3 regions of the Xanthomonas theicola genome follow, and region 1 is predicted to be linked to each of the others. Evidence: predicted binding sites of a transcription regulator. Region 1 holds the regulator's gene; each other region holds the start of a gene.
The links. The regulator FliA, encoded in region 1, starts transcription of late flagellar genes. The targets are predictions, from matches to a motif close to TAAAGTTTNNCNNNCNNNGGCCGATAA.

Region 1 (4,286 bases):
CCAAACGGCATCGCAAGGGGTGACCTCCAAGCTGCCCGGTCCCCAGTCCCCAATCCCGAGTCCCGCTCCGAAGGTGCCCGCATGAAAATCAAACGCTTCGTAGCGCCCGACATGCGCACCGCGTTCCGCATGGTCCGCGACGAGCATGGCCCGGATGCGGTGATCCTGTCCAACCGGCGCACCGACGAGGGCATCGAGATCGTCGCCGCCAGCAACTACGACGAGACGCTGGTGCAGCAGGCCCTGAACGCGGTGCGTCCGGAGGAGGCGGCGCCGCGGCCGCCGGTGGCCGCCGCCAACCCGGCACCGCGTGCGGCCAAGGCCGGCGCCGCGACCAACCCGGCGATGGCGATGATGGCCGCGATCAGCAAGCGCCGCAGCGCGCCGGCCGCGCTCGCCGCGGCGATGCAGGCCGCACCGGCGCGGCCGCTGACCCAGCCCGCCGCCCTCGCCATCTCGGCGATGCCGGCCGGCACGGCGTCCGCGCCGGCCGCTGCGGCGCCTGCGCCGCGGGCCCCTGCCCCGGCCGCCGCGGCCGAATTCCGCATTCCCGAGGACGTATTCCGCAACGCGCCGATCAGCGTGCCGCTGCCAAGCCCGTTCGCCGCCCCGGCCGCCGCGGCCAGCGCCGCCGCCGTGCCAGCCTGGCTCGAGGACGTCGCCGCGGTATCGCCGACCCCGGCCGCCGCGACGGCGCCCGTGGTCGCGCCGCCGGTACCCGCCGCGCCCAGCGCCGGGATCCCGGCGCTGCCGGCCCTGGCGCCGGTGCCGAGCTTCCCCGCGATGCAGAACGACGAACAATTGACTCAGCTGCGCGACGAACTGGCGCTGATGCGGCAGATGATCGAGCGCGAGATGAACCGGCTCACCGACGAACGCCTGCGCGGCTCGCCGGTGCGCGCCCAGGCGCTGGAACTGATGGACGACTACGGCTTCGACAGCGGCATCACCCGCGAGGTGGTCATGCAGATCCCGGCCGACCTGGAACTGCACCGCGGCCGCGGGCTGATGCTGGGGTTGCTGTCCAAGCGCCTGCCGATCGCGCCGCTGGACCCGATCGAGGAAGGCGGCGTGATCGCCCTGATCGGCCCCACCGGCGCCGGCAAGACCACCACCATCGCCAAGCTGGCCTCGCGCTTCCTGCAGGGCCACGCCGCCCGCGACGTGGCCCTGGTCACCACCGACACCATCCGCGTCGGCGGCCGCGAACAGCTGCACAGCTACGGCCGCCAGCTCGGCATCGCCGTGCACGAGGCCGACAGCGACACGGCGCTGCAGCAGCTGCTGGAGCGCCTGCGCGACTACACGCTGGTGCTGATCGACACCGCCGGCATGGGCCAGCGCGACCGCGCCCTGGCCGCACAGCTGCACTGGCTGCGCGCCTCGCGAGTGGTCCGGTCCTTGCTAGTACTGCCTGCCAACGCGCATTTCTCCGACCTGGACGAGGTGGTGCGCCGGTTCGCCGGCGCCGATCCGCAGGGGGCGATCTTGACCAAGCTGGACGAAACCGGGCGGTTTGGCAGTGCCCTGTCGGTGGTCGCGGACCACCGGCTTCCCCTCACCTGGGTGACCGATGGTCAGCGCGTGCCGGACGACCTGCACCGTGCCAACGCCGCCAGCCTGGTATTGCGCCTTGAAGATTTGCGGCGCGCTGCCGATAAGCCCTGTACTCCGGAGCAGACCCATGCCGTCGCGTGATTACGTCAATCTCACCAATGCCTTCCCCCTGTCGGCGACGCGCAGCGAACCGCTGGGCCCGGTGCGCACGATCGCCGTGACCGGCGGCAAGGGCGGCGTCGGCAAGACCAACATCTCGGTCAACCTGTCGATGGCGCTGGCCGACATGGGCAAGCGCACCCTGCTGCTGGACGCCGACCTCGGCCTGGCCAACGTCGACGTGCTGCTCGGGCTGACCCCCAAGTTCACCCTGGCCGACCTGGTCGCCGGGCGCTGCACCCTGGAAGAGGTGCTGGTGGACATGCCCAACGGCCTGATGGTGGTGCCCGCCGCCTCCGGCCGCCGGCACATGGCCGAGCTGCCGCCGGCCCAGCACGTCGGCCTGGTCAACGTGTTCTCCGAGCTGCAGCGCGAACTGGACATCATGGTCATCGACACCGCCGCCGGCATCACCGACAGCGTGCTGACCTTCTGCCAGGCCGCGCAGGACGCGGTGGTGGTAGTGTGCGACGAGCCGGCCTCGATCACCGACGCCTACGCCCTCATCAAGGTGCTCTCGCGCGAGCGCGGCGTGGACCGGGTGCAGATCGTCGCCAACATGGTCCGCGACCTCAACGAGGGCCGCCTGCTGTACGACAAGCTGAGCCGGGTGTGCGAGAAGTTCCTCGGCGACGTGTCGTTGAACTACCTGGGCTGCGTGCCGCAGGACGACTGGCTGCGCCTGGCGGTGCAGCGCCAGCAGCCGGTGGTCAAGGCCTACCCGTCCAGCCCGTCGGCGCAGGCGATCGCCGAAATCGCGCGGCGCACCTCGCGCTGGCAGGCGCCGACGGCGGCGCGCGGCAACGTCGAGTTCTTCGTCGAACGGATCATCCAGCAAGGGGTCGCCGCATGAACGCCGCCGCCCAGTACCGCGCCGTACAGCGCAACAGCGCCAACGACTACATCGCCCAGCATTCGGACCTGGTGCGGCGCATCGCCCACCACCTGGCGGCGCGGCTGCCGGCCAGCGTGGAGATCGACGACCTGATCCAGGCCGGCATGATCGGTCTGATCGAGGCCTCGCGCAGCTACGACGCCGACCAGGGCGCCTCGTTCGAGACCTACGCCTCGATCCGCATCCGCGGCTCGATGATCGACGAGATCCGCCGCGGCGACTGGGTGCCGCGCTCGGTGCACCGCCGCGCCCGCGACGCCGCCTCGGCGATCCGCAAGATCGAGCAGAGCACCGGCCGCGCCGCCGCCGCCAACGAAGTGGCCGCGGCGATGGACATGCCGCTTCCCGAATACCTGCGGTTGATGGAAGATGCCGCGCGCGGCCAGGTGCTGAGCCTGGAGTCGCGCATCGAGGACCACGGCGAGCTGGACAGCATCGCCAAGGGCGGCCCCAACCCGCAGCAGATGCTGGAGCGCAGCGAATTCGGCCGCGAACTGGGCAAGGCGATCGCGCAGTTGCCCGAACGCGAGCAGTTGGTGCTGTCGCTGTACTACGAACAGGAATTGAACCTGAAGGAAATCGGCGCGGTGCTCGGCGTCAGCGAGTCGCGCGTGTGCCAGATCCACGGCCAGGCCACGGTACGGTTGCGCGGGCGCCTGAAAGCGTTCGAAGCGGCCGACGCCGGCCTGGAAGACGAAGAATAAGACCCAAGGGAGTTAGCGGTGAACAAGAACATGCGGATTTTGATCGTGGACGATTTCTCGACGATGCGGCGCATCGTCAAGAATCTGCTCGGCGATCTGGGCTTCACCAACACTGCAGAGGCCGAGGACGGCAACAGTGCGCTGGCGGCACTGCGTTCGGCGCCGTTCGAGTTCGTGGTCACCGACTGGAACATGCCCGGCATGACCGGCATCGACCTGCTGCGCAACATCCGCGCCGACGACAAGCTCAAGCACCTGCCGGTGCTGATGGTGACCGCCGAGGCCAAGCGCGAGCAGATCATCGAGGCCGCGCAGTCCGGCGTGAACGGCTACATCATCAAGCCGTTCACCGCGCAGACCCTGCAGGAGAAGCTCGGCAAGATCTTCGAACGCCTGGGAGCGACCGCCTGATGAAAGCGACCGCCGAACGTAGGGCCCTGATCGAACGCCTGCAAGGTGCGCTGGACGCACTGGAACGCGGGGACGAAGCCGGCTGGCGCAAGGAAATCGACACGCTCGCCGCCTGGCGCACGCGGCCGATGATGCAGGGCCTGAGCCGGCTGGCGCGCGACCTGGGCCAGGCGCTCGGCGAGCTGCCCACCGTCCCCACCGAGGCCGGCGAGCTGGACGATGCCTGCTCGCGCCTGGACCACGTGGTGGCGATGACCGAACAGGCCAGCCATCGCACCCTGGACCTGGCCGAGGAATGCCGCGCGCTGGCCGAACAGCTGCGCGCCGGCGGACTGAGCGGCGAGCAGGGCGAGATCCTCGACAAGATCCGCCACAACCTCACCGAGATGGCCCTGGCGCAGAGCTTCCAGGACCTGACCGGGCAGATCATCCGCCGCGTCGCGGCGATCGTGCGTCGCGTGCACGAGGGTTTCGGCGCGCTGGGATTGCCGCCGAAGGACGACAACAAGAAGGCCGACGGCGGCCTGGCCGGCCCGGCGCTGGCCGGCCTGGACCGTCAC
Region 2 (4,286 bases), 2.1 Mb from region 1:
GCCCAGCGGCGCGGCCAGCCAACGCCAGCGCCACAGCGACAGCGCGGCGGCCAGCAGCCATGGCGCCAGCAGCGATGCCCACTGCCAGCCCTCGGCCAGGGCGAAGCGCCGCGCCAGCCACATGCCAAGCAGCGACAGCACCCACGGCCACAGCCACCACCACACGCACTGCGCCGCGCGCGCCATGCTGTCGCTGCCGCGCAGGCAGACCAGGCTGCGCACGCCGAGCACCGCCAGCAGCGCCCAGGCCCAGGCCCCGTGTCCGGCGAACGGTTGCCCATGCGCATCGGCCTGCAACGCGGCCAGCGGCAAGGCCAGCAACAAACCGCCGAGCGTGGTCGCGGCCAGCACGCGCGCCGGCCAGCGGCGCTGCGCTTCGGCGGCCAGCCAGCCGCTGACCGCGACGAACGCAAGTAACAGATCGGCTTGCGCAGCGGATGCGACGAAGCGTTCGATCTCGGCGACGCCGAGCCCGCTCCACCAGGCCAGGCCCCACAGGTAATAGACCAGCGCCGGCGTGTCGGCACGCGCGCGGCGATAGCTCCAGGCACTGGCGAGGCCGGCCACGGCCAGCAGCGCGCCGCTCATGAAGGTCGCATTGGCCACCGCATGGGCGTCGCGCCAGGCCGCGTCCAGTCCCAGCACGAAGCCGATCGCTGCGGCAATCTGCAGGCCGGCGCCGCTGCACTGCGGCAGCCAGCGCCGCTGCCGCAGCCCCAGCCACGCCAGCGCCACACCTTCCAGCGCGAAGATGCTGGCGCTGGCGCGGGCGGACAGCGCCAGCGGCACCGCCAGCGTGGCGAAGCCCACCGCCAGCAGCGCATAGGCCTGGCCGAGCACCGCCAAGCGCGCGCGCCGGATCAGCGCCACGGCCAGCAGCGCATACACCGCGGCCAGGCCCAGCGCGCACAGCGCCAGCGGCAGGCCCTCGCCGCGCAACAACCCGGCCTGCAGCGAGAACGCGACCAGCGGCGCGCCGAACACCAGGCTGCCGTCGATCGGGTTGCCGCGCACCGCCGGCTGGCGTCGCGCGTACAGCAGCGGGATCAGCAGGTAGAAGGCGAAGAACAGCAGCAGGAACGGCTCGGTGCTGGCGAATTTCGCCGGCTGGTACTGCAGCACGCCCCACAGCGTGCCGATGCCGAAGGTGAAGCCGAAGCCGAGCAGGTTCAGCACCCGCCACGGCCGGGACCAGGCGATCGCGAACACCGCCGCGTTGAGCACCGCGTAGTACGAGAACAGGCTGACGTGATTGGCGCTGCCGGTGGACAGCCAGAGCGGCGCCAGGAACCCGGCCAGCGTGGCCAGCACCGCCAGCGTGCGCGATTCCTGCACCACCGCCAGCACGCACATGCCGGCCACCAGCACGATGCTCAGCGCGAACGCCGCTCCGGCCGGCAGCAGCGCGGACAGCTTGAACGCGGCGAACACGGTCAGCAGCAGCACGCCGATCGCACCGCCCTGCAGGGCCAGCGCGAAGCTGCGCTTGCGTTCGCGCTGGTGCCAGCCGAAGCCGAGTCCGGCCAGCGCCGCGGCGGCGATGCCGGCATAGCGCAGTTCGATCGGCATGCGCAGCCAGCCCTGGTCGCCGGCGTATTTCAGCAGCGCGGCGACGCCGGCCAGCAGCACCAGCATGCCGATCTTGACCGGCACGTTGCCTGCGGTGAACCAGCGCCTGGCGCCGGCCAGCCGCCGCTCGAGCGGACCCGGGTCCGGCGCGGTGCACGCCTCGGGCGATGGCGCGGCACCGGCACCGGCGGCGGCCGCAGCGGGCCGGGCCGCGAACGGCGGCGGAAGCGGCGGCGGCGCGGGTGTGGCAGGGGCGATGGCGACAGGGGCGACCGCTGCCGACGGACGCGCCGCCTCGGCAGCGACGTCCTCTGCCCCGGCATCGAACTGAACATCGCCCCCGGTACCGGCATCGGCGTCGAATCCGGCGTCGGCCTGCGGCGGCACCGCGCACAGCGGCGCCAATTGCAGTTCCAGCGCGGCGACGCGCCGGCGGACGCCGGCCAACGCCACCAGCAGCACGACCAGCAGCACCGGCACCGCCAGTACCGCCAACACCACCAGCACGATCAACGCTTCCATCCGGTCTCCATCCCCAATGGCGACACGACCCGGCGCGCCAGCGATCCGGCGGCGCCGATCCTGACGCGGAGGGCAATGGTAGACGAGTTCGGCCGCGCCGCCGACACCCGGCGCAGGCGCGGCAACGCATGCCGACGCATGCCGGCGCGGCGCCCCTAAAGCCGGCGCACCGCCAGCCGCTAATTCCCCTATCCCACGTTGCGCCTGCTGTTTGCCGTTTCCTCTCCTCTCACCGATAGCGCGAAATGAACTTGCCAGCCACGCCCAGCGAAGCGGGAATCGACGACCATATCCGCTCCGTGGTCGACCTGTCCGACCAACTGCTTGGACAGCTGCGCCGATCGCTGCAGCGCATCGACCAGATCAACCGCACCACCCACGTGATCTCGATGAACGCGCGCATCGAGTCGGCGCGGATCGGCAATGCCGGACGCGGCTTCAGCGTCATCGCGCAGGAAATGGACGTGCTGTCGCGGCACGTCGCCGACGCCACCCAGGATCTGGACAAGGTCGCCGCCAGCACCAGCGCCGACATGCGCAACACGCTGCAGCGGCTGCAAGAGGACGTGCAGCGCACGCGCCTGGGCGAGCTGGCGCTGGGCAACATCGACCTGATCGACCGCAACCTCTACGAACGCAGCTGCGACGTGCGCTGGTGGGCGACCGACGCGGCCATCGTCGCAGCCGCGCGCCCCGACCGCAGCGACGACGCACTCGCCTACGCGGCGCGGCGCATGGGCCAGATCCTGGACTCGTACACGGTGTACTTCGACCTGGTGCTGGCCGGCACCGATGGCCGCATCCTCGCCAACGGCCGCCCGCAGCACTACGCCTCGGCCGGCAGCGACGCGTCCGGCCAGGCGTGGTTCGAGGACGCCTCGCGCACCTGCAGCGGCGAGGAGTTCGGCTTCCAGGGCGTGCATGCCAGCCCGCTGACCAATGGCGAACGCGTGCTGGTGTATTCGTGCACGGTGCGCGACGGCGGCCGCGTCGATGGCCGCGTGCTGGGCGTGCTCGGCATCGTGTTCCGTTGGGATGCGCTGGCGCAGACGGTTGTGCAGCGCACGCCGCTGTCCGAGCAGGAATGGGGCCGCAGCCGGGTGTGCATCGTCGACCAGCGCGGCCAGGTCCTGGCCGATTCGGCCGGCCGCATGCTGCAGGAGCGGATCGACTTCCCCGGCCGCGAAGCGTTGTTCGCGCAGCCGCGCGGCGCGCGGCTGGGCGATCTCGGCGGGCGCCCGCACTGCATCGCGCATGCGGCCTCGCCCGGCTACGAAACCTACCGCACCGGCTGGCATTCGCTGATCCTGCAGGCGCTGTAGGCGCGGCCGGCCGGAGCCGGCGCGCAGGCACAAAAAAGCCCGGGCGCGCTACGCGGCCCGGGCTCTGCTGCAGCCGCTTACTCGCGGTAGCCGCTGTCGTTCTTGTTGTGGATGATCCAGATCAGGTTGCCGCCGCTGCCCATCGACTTGCCGGCGAACACCAACCGACCCTGGCCCTTGTAGGCCAGTTCGTAGCGGTAGCGGTCGCCACCGTAGAAGAACGGGATGAAGGCCTTGCCGGTGATGTAGGAACCCTGGTCGGTGGGTTCGCCGATCAGGTCGGTCACCTGCTTCATCGGCATGCCGATCTTGATCTGGGTGAACTTGCTGTCCGGAGCCGGCTTACCGGTGATCTCGCCTTCGTAGTCGTTGACGCCCTTGACGGTTTCGCCATAGCCGGCTTCGACTTCCGAAGAATTGGTGACCTCGCCCTCGGCGTTCATCCAGCTCGGCGTGCCGCTGTGCTTTTTCGCCATCGCCTGCATCGGCACCGCGGCCGCCATCACCACGGCCAGCACCAGGACTCCCGTCCCTACACGGTTGATCTGCATTTTTTTCTCCTTGAATCCATTTGAGTGCCCCCTGTCCATCGTCTGCAACGCCAGCGCGGGAACGTCCGCTGGCCAGCGCTGCATTAGTGCACGCGTTGCCGCCGATGTCCACGCCCGAGCAGCACCGCCGCGCGGCCGCCGCGGCCGCTTGCCGGCACCCGCGCGGCATGTTGGAAATCGCGCCGGCGCGCTGCGAGCAGCCGCTTCACCTGCAGCCCATGGATCCGGCATCACCGCCCCAGCGCTAGGACGTACCCGCAATGCCCACTCTCCGTCGCTCCCACGTGCTGCCCACGCTGTGCGCCCTGGCACTGCTGGGCAT
Region 3 (4,286 bases), 150 kb from region 1:
CGCCAGCAGGTCTTTCCACGGCACCACCTGATCCATCTCGGCCAGCAACCTTTCGCGCCGCGTCTGCTTGCGCTTGCCGTTGTACTCCGCGTCGCCGAAAGACAATTGCATCGTCGTTGTCCTGTTGGGCTTTGTACGATTGTCGCAGGATCAGAGGGAGTTGTTCAGACCATCCCTAGGAAAAGTCTGACGGCCTCACTTGCAGGGAGCCATCGCCGTGATGCGGTACTTCTCTGTGAAGCTCTGTGGGTTGGCGTAGGAGGCGCGACCACCGTGCGGTAATGCCTGGTGAGCACGCCTCGCTGTGCACCGGCAAAAAAGCCCCTTCTCGCGAAGGGGCTTGGCGTCGTGTAGGTGTCGGGCGGGCGGTTACTGCAGCAGGCTCAACACGTTCTGTGGGACCGACTTGGCCTGCGCCAGCATCGCGGTACCGGCCTGCTGCAGGATCTGCGTGCGGGTCAGCTCGGCGGTTTCCTTGGCGTAGTCGGTGTCGCGGATGCGGCTGCGCGAGGCCGACAGGTTCTCCGAGGTGGAGCTCAGGTTGGCGATGGTCGAGGTGAAGCGGTTCTGCACCGCACCCATGTCGGCGCGCGAGGAGTTGACCGCGGTCAGCGCCTTGTCGACGATTTCCAGCGCCTTCTGCGCCCCCTGGAAGGTGGAGATGTCCAGGTCGCTCAAGGTGTTGCTGGTGCCGGCGACGGCGGTGGCCGAGGCGCTGATGCCGGCGTTGCTGAAGGTGATGCCGGTGGCGCCGGTGGCCGAGCCCGCGGTGAACGAGAAGTCCTTGCCGGCCTTCAGCGATTCCAGCTTCAACGCGCCGGTGGTGCTGTCGACCGAGGCGTAGACGCCGGTCTGGTCCAGCTTGTCGTTGATCGCGGCGGCGATCTTCTTGGAGACGTCGGTACCGGCGTCGCCGACCGCCACTGCGACCGAGGCGATGTTGACGCCGTTGACCGACATGCCCGAGAAGCTGCCGCTGGCGGTCGCGGTGCCGGAGGCCAGGGCCGCCGAGCCGGTCTGGGTGGCGGCGAAGCCGGCCTTGCCCAGCGAATTGACCCTGGAGTCGACGATGGTGTTGATGCCGATGGTCTGGCCGGCATCGGCGCCGACCTGGAACAGCGCGCCGGAGAACGAACCGTCCAGCAGCTTGGTGCCGTTGAAGCTGGTCTGGTTGGCGACGCGGTCGATTTCGGCGGTCAGCTGCTTGACTTCCGAGTTCAGCGCCTGGCGGTCGGTGGACGAGTTGGTGGCGTTGGACGACTGCACCGACAGTTCGCGGATGCGCTGCAGGTTGTTGCCCATTTCGACCATCGCGCCTTCGGCGGTCTGCGCCAGCGAGATGCCGTCGTTGGCGTTGCGCGAGGCGACGTCCAGGCCGCGGATCTGGGTGGTGAAACGCTCGGAGATCGCCAGACCGGCGGCGTCGTCCTTCGCGCTGTTGATGCGCAGGCCCGAGGACAGACGCTGGATCGTCGTCGCCAGGCTGGAGCTGGTGGTGTTGAGGTTGCGCTGAGCGTTCAGCGACATAACGTTGGTGTTGATGACCTGTGCCATTTTGATATCTCCTCTAAGCGATTTATCCGGCAACCCATCGGTGCCTGGAGCCTCCGCAGGGGGGCCATCAATTGGCCGTTGCCGCTGCTGAGATAAATAACGGCGTGATGTCGACAACCTTTAGTGATTCGCTGCGGAAAAACATCGCGATGCGGCGAACCGCAAGCCTGTGGCAGTCGCGGCGAAGAGTTTGTTTCGGCCGCGGTTTGCCGAACTTTAGGGCTGTGGCGCAGGCGCGGCCTGCGACCGGCGGCGGCGACGAACTCGGTACAACGGGGGAAGGCCCGGAGGCGTCGCCGCGCTCCGGGCCTTTGTTTGCGGGGCCGGCTCGGGATTCAGCCGAGTTTGTTGAACAGGGACATCGACTGCATCTGGGTGAAGATGGTCTGCGCCGCCTTGAGCGCGGCCTGTTCCAGCTGGTACTGGCCGATCGCATCGGCGTAATCCAGGTCGCGCAGCGAAGACAGGGTCGTCTTCAGCGTCACCTCGTTGGAGGCGCGCAGCTCGGCGGCATTGTCGATCGCGGCCAACTGCGCGCCGCCGGCGGCGCGTGCGTCGATCATCTTCGCCGAGGCCTGGCCGATGTCGCGCATCGACGACTGCAGGGTGTTCTGCAGCGCGGCCTTGTCGGCGGCGGTGACCGGATCGGAGCTCAGCGCGTTGACCAGATTGGTGATGGTGGAGAACACGTCCTTGTTGGTCGAGGCGCCGATCTGGAAGCTGTCGCCGACCGCCGGTGCACCGTCCACGCGCATCTTCAGGCCAGCGAAGCTGATGTCCTCGCCGGCCTTGTAGGTGCCGGTCTTGACCACGGCGCCGCTGCCGTCGCGCACCTCATAGGCGTCGGCGGCGGTGAACGCAACGCTGTAGCTGCCGCCGTTCCAGCTGCCGGAGCCGGCGTCGCGGCTGAAATTCAGCAGCAGGCCGGTGCCGGTATTGCCGCTGGCCGCGTGCGCGTCGACGGTGCCGTCGCCGGTGCGGATGCGCATGAAGATCTCGCTGCCGGGCAGGGCGTCGGCGACCTGCGTGTCCGGCGCCACTTCCACGCTGCGCTGGGTCTGGTCGCCACTGTAGACCACCTTGCCGTCGACCACCGCAAACGGCGCGCTGGCATCGGCGGTGCCGCCGAACAGGTAGCGGCCGCTGCCGTCGGTGCTGTTGGACAGGCTCAGCAGGCTGGCGTGCAGCGACTTCAGCTCCGAGGCGATCGCCTTGCGGTCGTCGTTGGTCAAGGCCGAACTGTTCGCCTGCACCGTCAGGTCGTTGACCCGGGCCATCAGGTCGCCGGTCTGGGACAGCGCGTTCTCCTGCAGGCCCAGGCGGTTCTGTATGTTGTTGGCGTTGTCGCCGAAACGCGCCAGTTCGGCCACCGCGCGGTCCAGGTTGACCGCGGTGCCGGAGGCGACCGGATCGTCGGCGGCGGTGACCAGGCGCTTGCCGCTGGCGAGCTGCTGTTCCAAGTGCGAGATCTTGGCCTGCTTGCCCAGCATGTTGTTGACCGACTGGCTGTACATCATGCCAGTGGAAATGCGGTTGCTGCTCATCGGATCGCACTCAGGATGGACTGGAACATGGTGTCGGCGGTGGAGATCAGGTGCGATGCGGCCTGGTAGGCCTGCTGCAGGCGCAACATGTCCGACGCTTCCTCGTCCAGGTTGACGCCGGAGATCGAGTCGCGCGCGTCCTGCGCGTTGGTGTGGATCACATCCTGGGCGTCGGCTGCGTACGCGGCCTGCCGCGCCGCCGAGCCGATCGTGGTGGTCAGGCCGGACACCGCGCCGTTGAGGGTGATGGTGCCGCCGTTGAACGCTTTGGCGTCGTCCAGATTGGACAGGATCAGCGCATTGCCGTTGTTGCTGGAGCCGGCACCGGTGGGGCCGACCGCGAAGCTGTCGCCGGCGACCGGCGCGCCATCCAGGGTCAGGCTCCAGCCGTTGGCGCTGATGGTCTGTCCGGCGGTATAGGGAAATGGTCCTGCACCGTTGACGGTGTACTGGTTGGCGCCGGTGAAGGCGATGGCGGCCGGCGTGCGCAGGTTGGCGTTGTTGGCATCGACGACGCGCAGGTCGCTGAGCTTGCCGGTGCCCTTGTTGCCCAGGGTGGTGCTTGCGCTGACCGGCGAGGCCGCGGCGATGCGCGACGGGTCGGTGATCGCCACCGCCATGCCGGTGACGGCGTTGGCGGTGGGTTGCAGCAGGAACGTGTCGCCGGCTGCCGCACTGCCGGACATCTGCAGCGCCACTCCGTCGACCATGAACGGGTCGGCGGCGGTGCCGGTGCCGGTCATGGGCACGTTGGCGCCGGTGTCGGCGTGGCGGGCGGTCCAATTGGTGCCGTCGAACTTCAGCAGCAGATTCTGCCCGTTGAGCTTGCTCAGGTCGCCGACGCTGGCGGCGATCTTGGCGTTGCCGGTGTTGGCGCTGCTGGCGTTGACGCTGGGTGCGCCCAGCGAGAAGAAATCGCCGCCCATGTTGCCGTACAAATCCACGCCGGCCTTGTGCTGCTGGTTGTAGGTGACCGCCAGGCCGGTGGCGATGCGGCCCAGTTCGGCCTTGGTCGGGTCCAGCACGTTGCTGCGGAACTCGAGCAGGCCGCCGATCTGCCCGCCCAGCGCGTTGCCGCCCAGGGCGATCGTGGTGCCCTGCGCCTGCAGTGCGACCTGCAGACGCCCCGGCTGGTAGGGGTCGGTGACCGTGGTCAGGGTGGAGGCGGTGGTGCCGACCACCAGCGCC

Region 2: a site for FliA is predicted at 2,248-2,274, ahead of G4Q83_RS14990 (methyl-accepting chemotaxis protein). Genes of this name have one in related genera too.
Region 3: a site for FliA is predicted at 1,747-1,773, ahead of G4Q83_RS04205 (flagellin). Genes of this name have one in related genera too.

The regions. Positions count from the first base shown of each region.
Region 1 covers NZ_CP049017.1:1,108,072-1,112,357, reverse strand. Annotated here, with positions in the region: gene flhF (flagellar biosynthesis GTPase FlhF) at 82-1,698, shown strand; gene G4Q83_RS04935 (MinD/ParA family ATP-binding protein) at 1,685-2,569, shown strand; gene G4Q83_RS04930 (RNA polymerase sigma factor FliA) at 2,566-3,315, shown strand; gene cheY (chemotaxis response regulator CheY) at 3,334-3,726, shown strand; gene G4Q83_RS04920 (protein phosphatase CheZ) at 3,726-4,286, shown strand, end outside.
Region 2 covers NZ_CP049017.1:3,199,441-3,203,726, forward strand. Annotated here, with positions in the region: gene G4Q83_RS14985 (DUF2339 domain-containing protein) at 1-2,091, opposite strand, end outside; gene G4Q83_RS14990 (methyl-accepting chemotaxis protein) at 2,337-3,413, shown strand; gene G4Q83_RS14995 (hypothetical protein) at 3,491-3,916, opposite strand; gene G4Q83_RS15000 (hypothetical protein) at 4,225-4,286, shown strand, end outside.
Region 3 covers NZ_CP049017.1:957,895-962,180, forward strand. Annotated here, with positions in the region: gene G4Q83_RS04200 (IS5 family transposase) at 1-111, opposite strand, end outside; gene G4Q83_RS04205 (flagellin) at 370-1,554, opposite strand; gene flgL (flagellar hook-associated protein FlgL) at 1,890-3,098, opposite strand; gene flgK (flagellar hook-associated protein FlgK) at 3,095-4,286, opposite strand, start outside.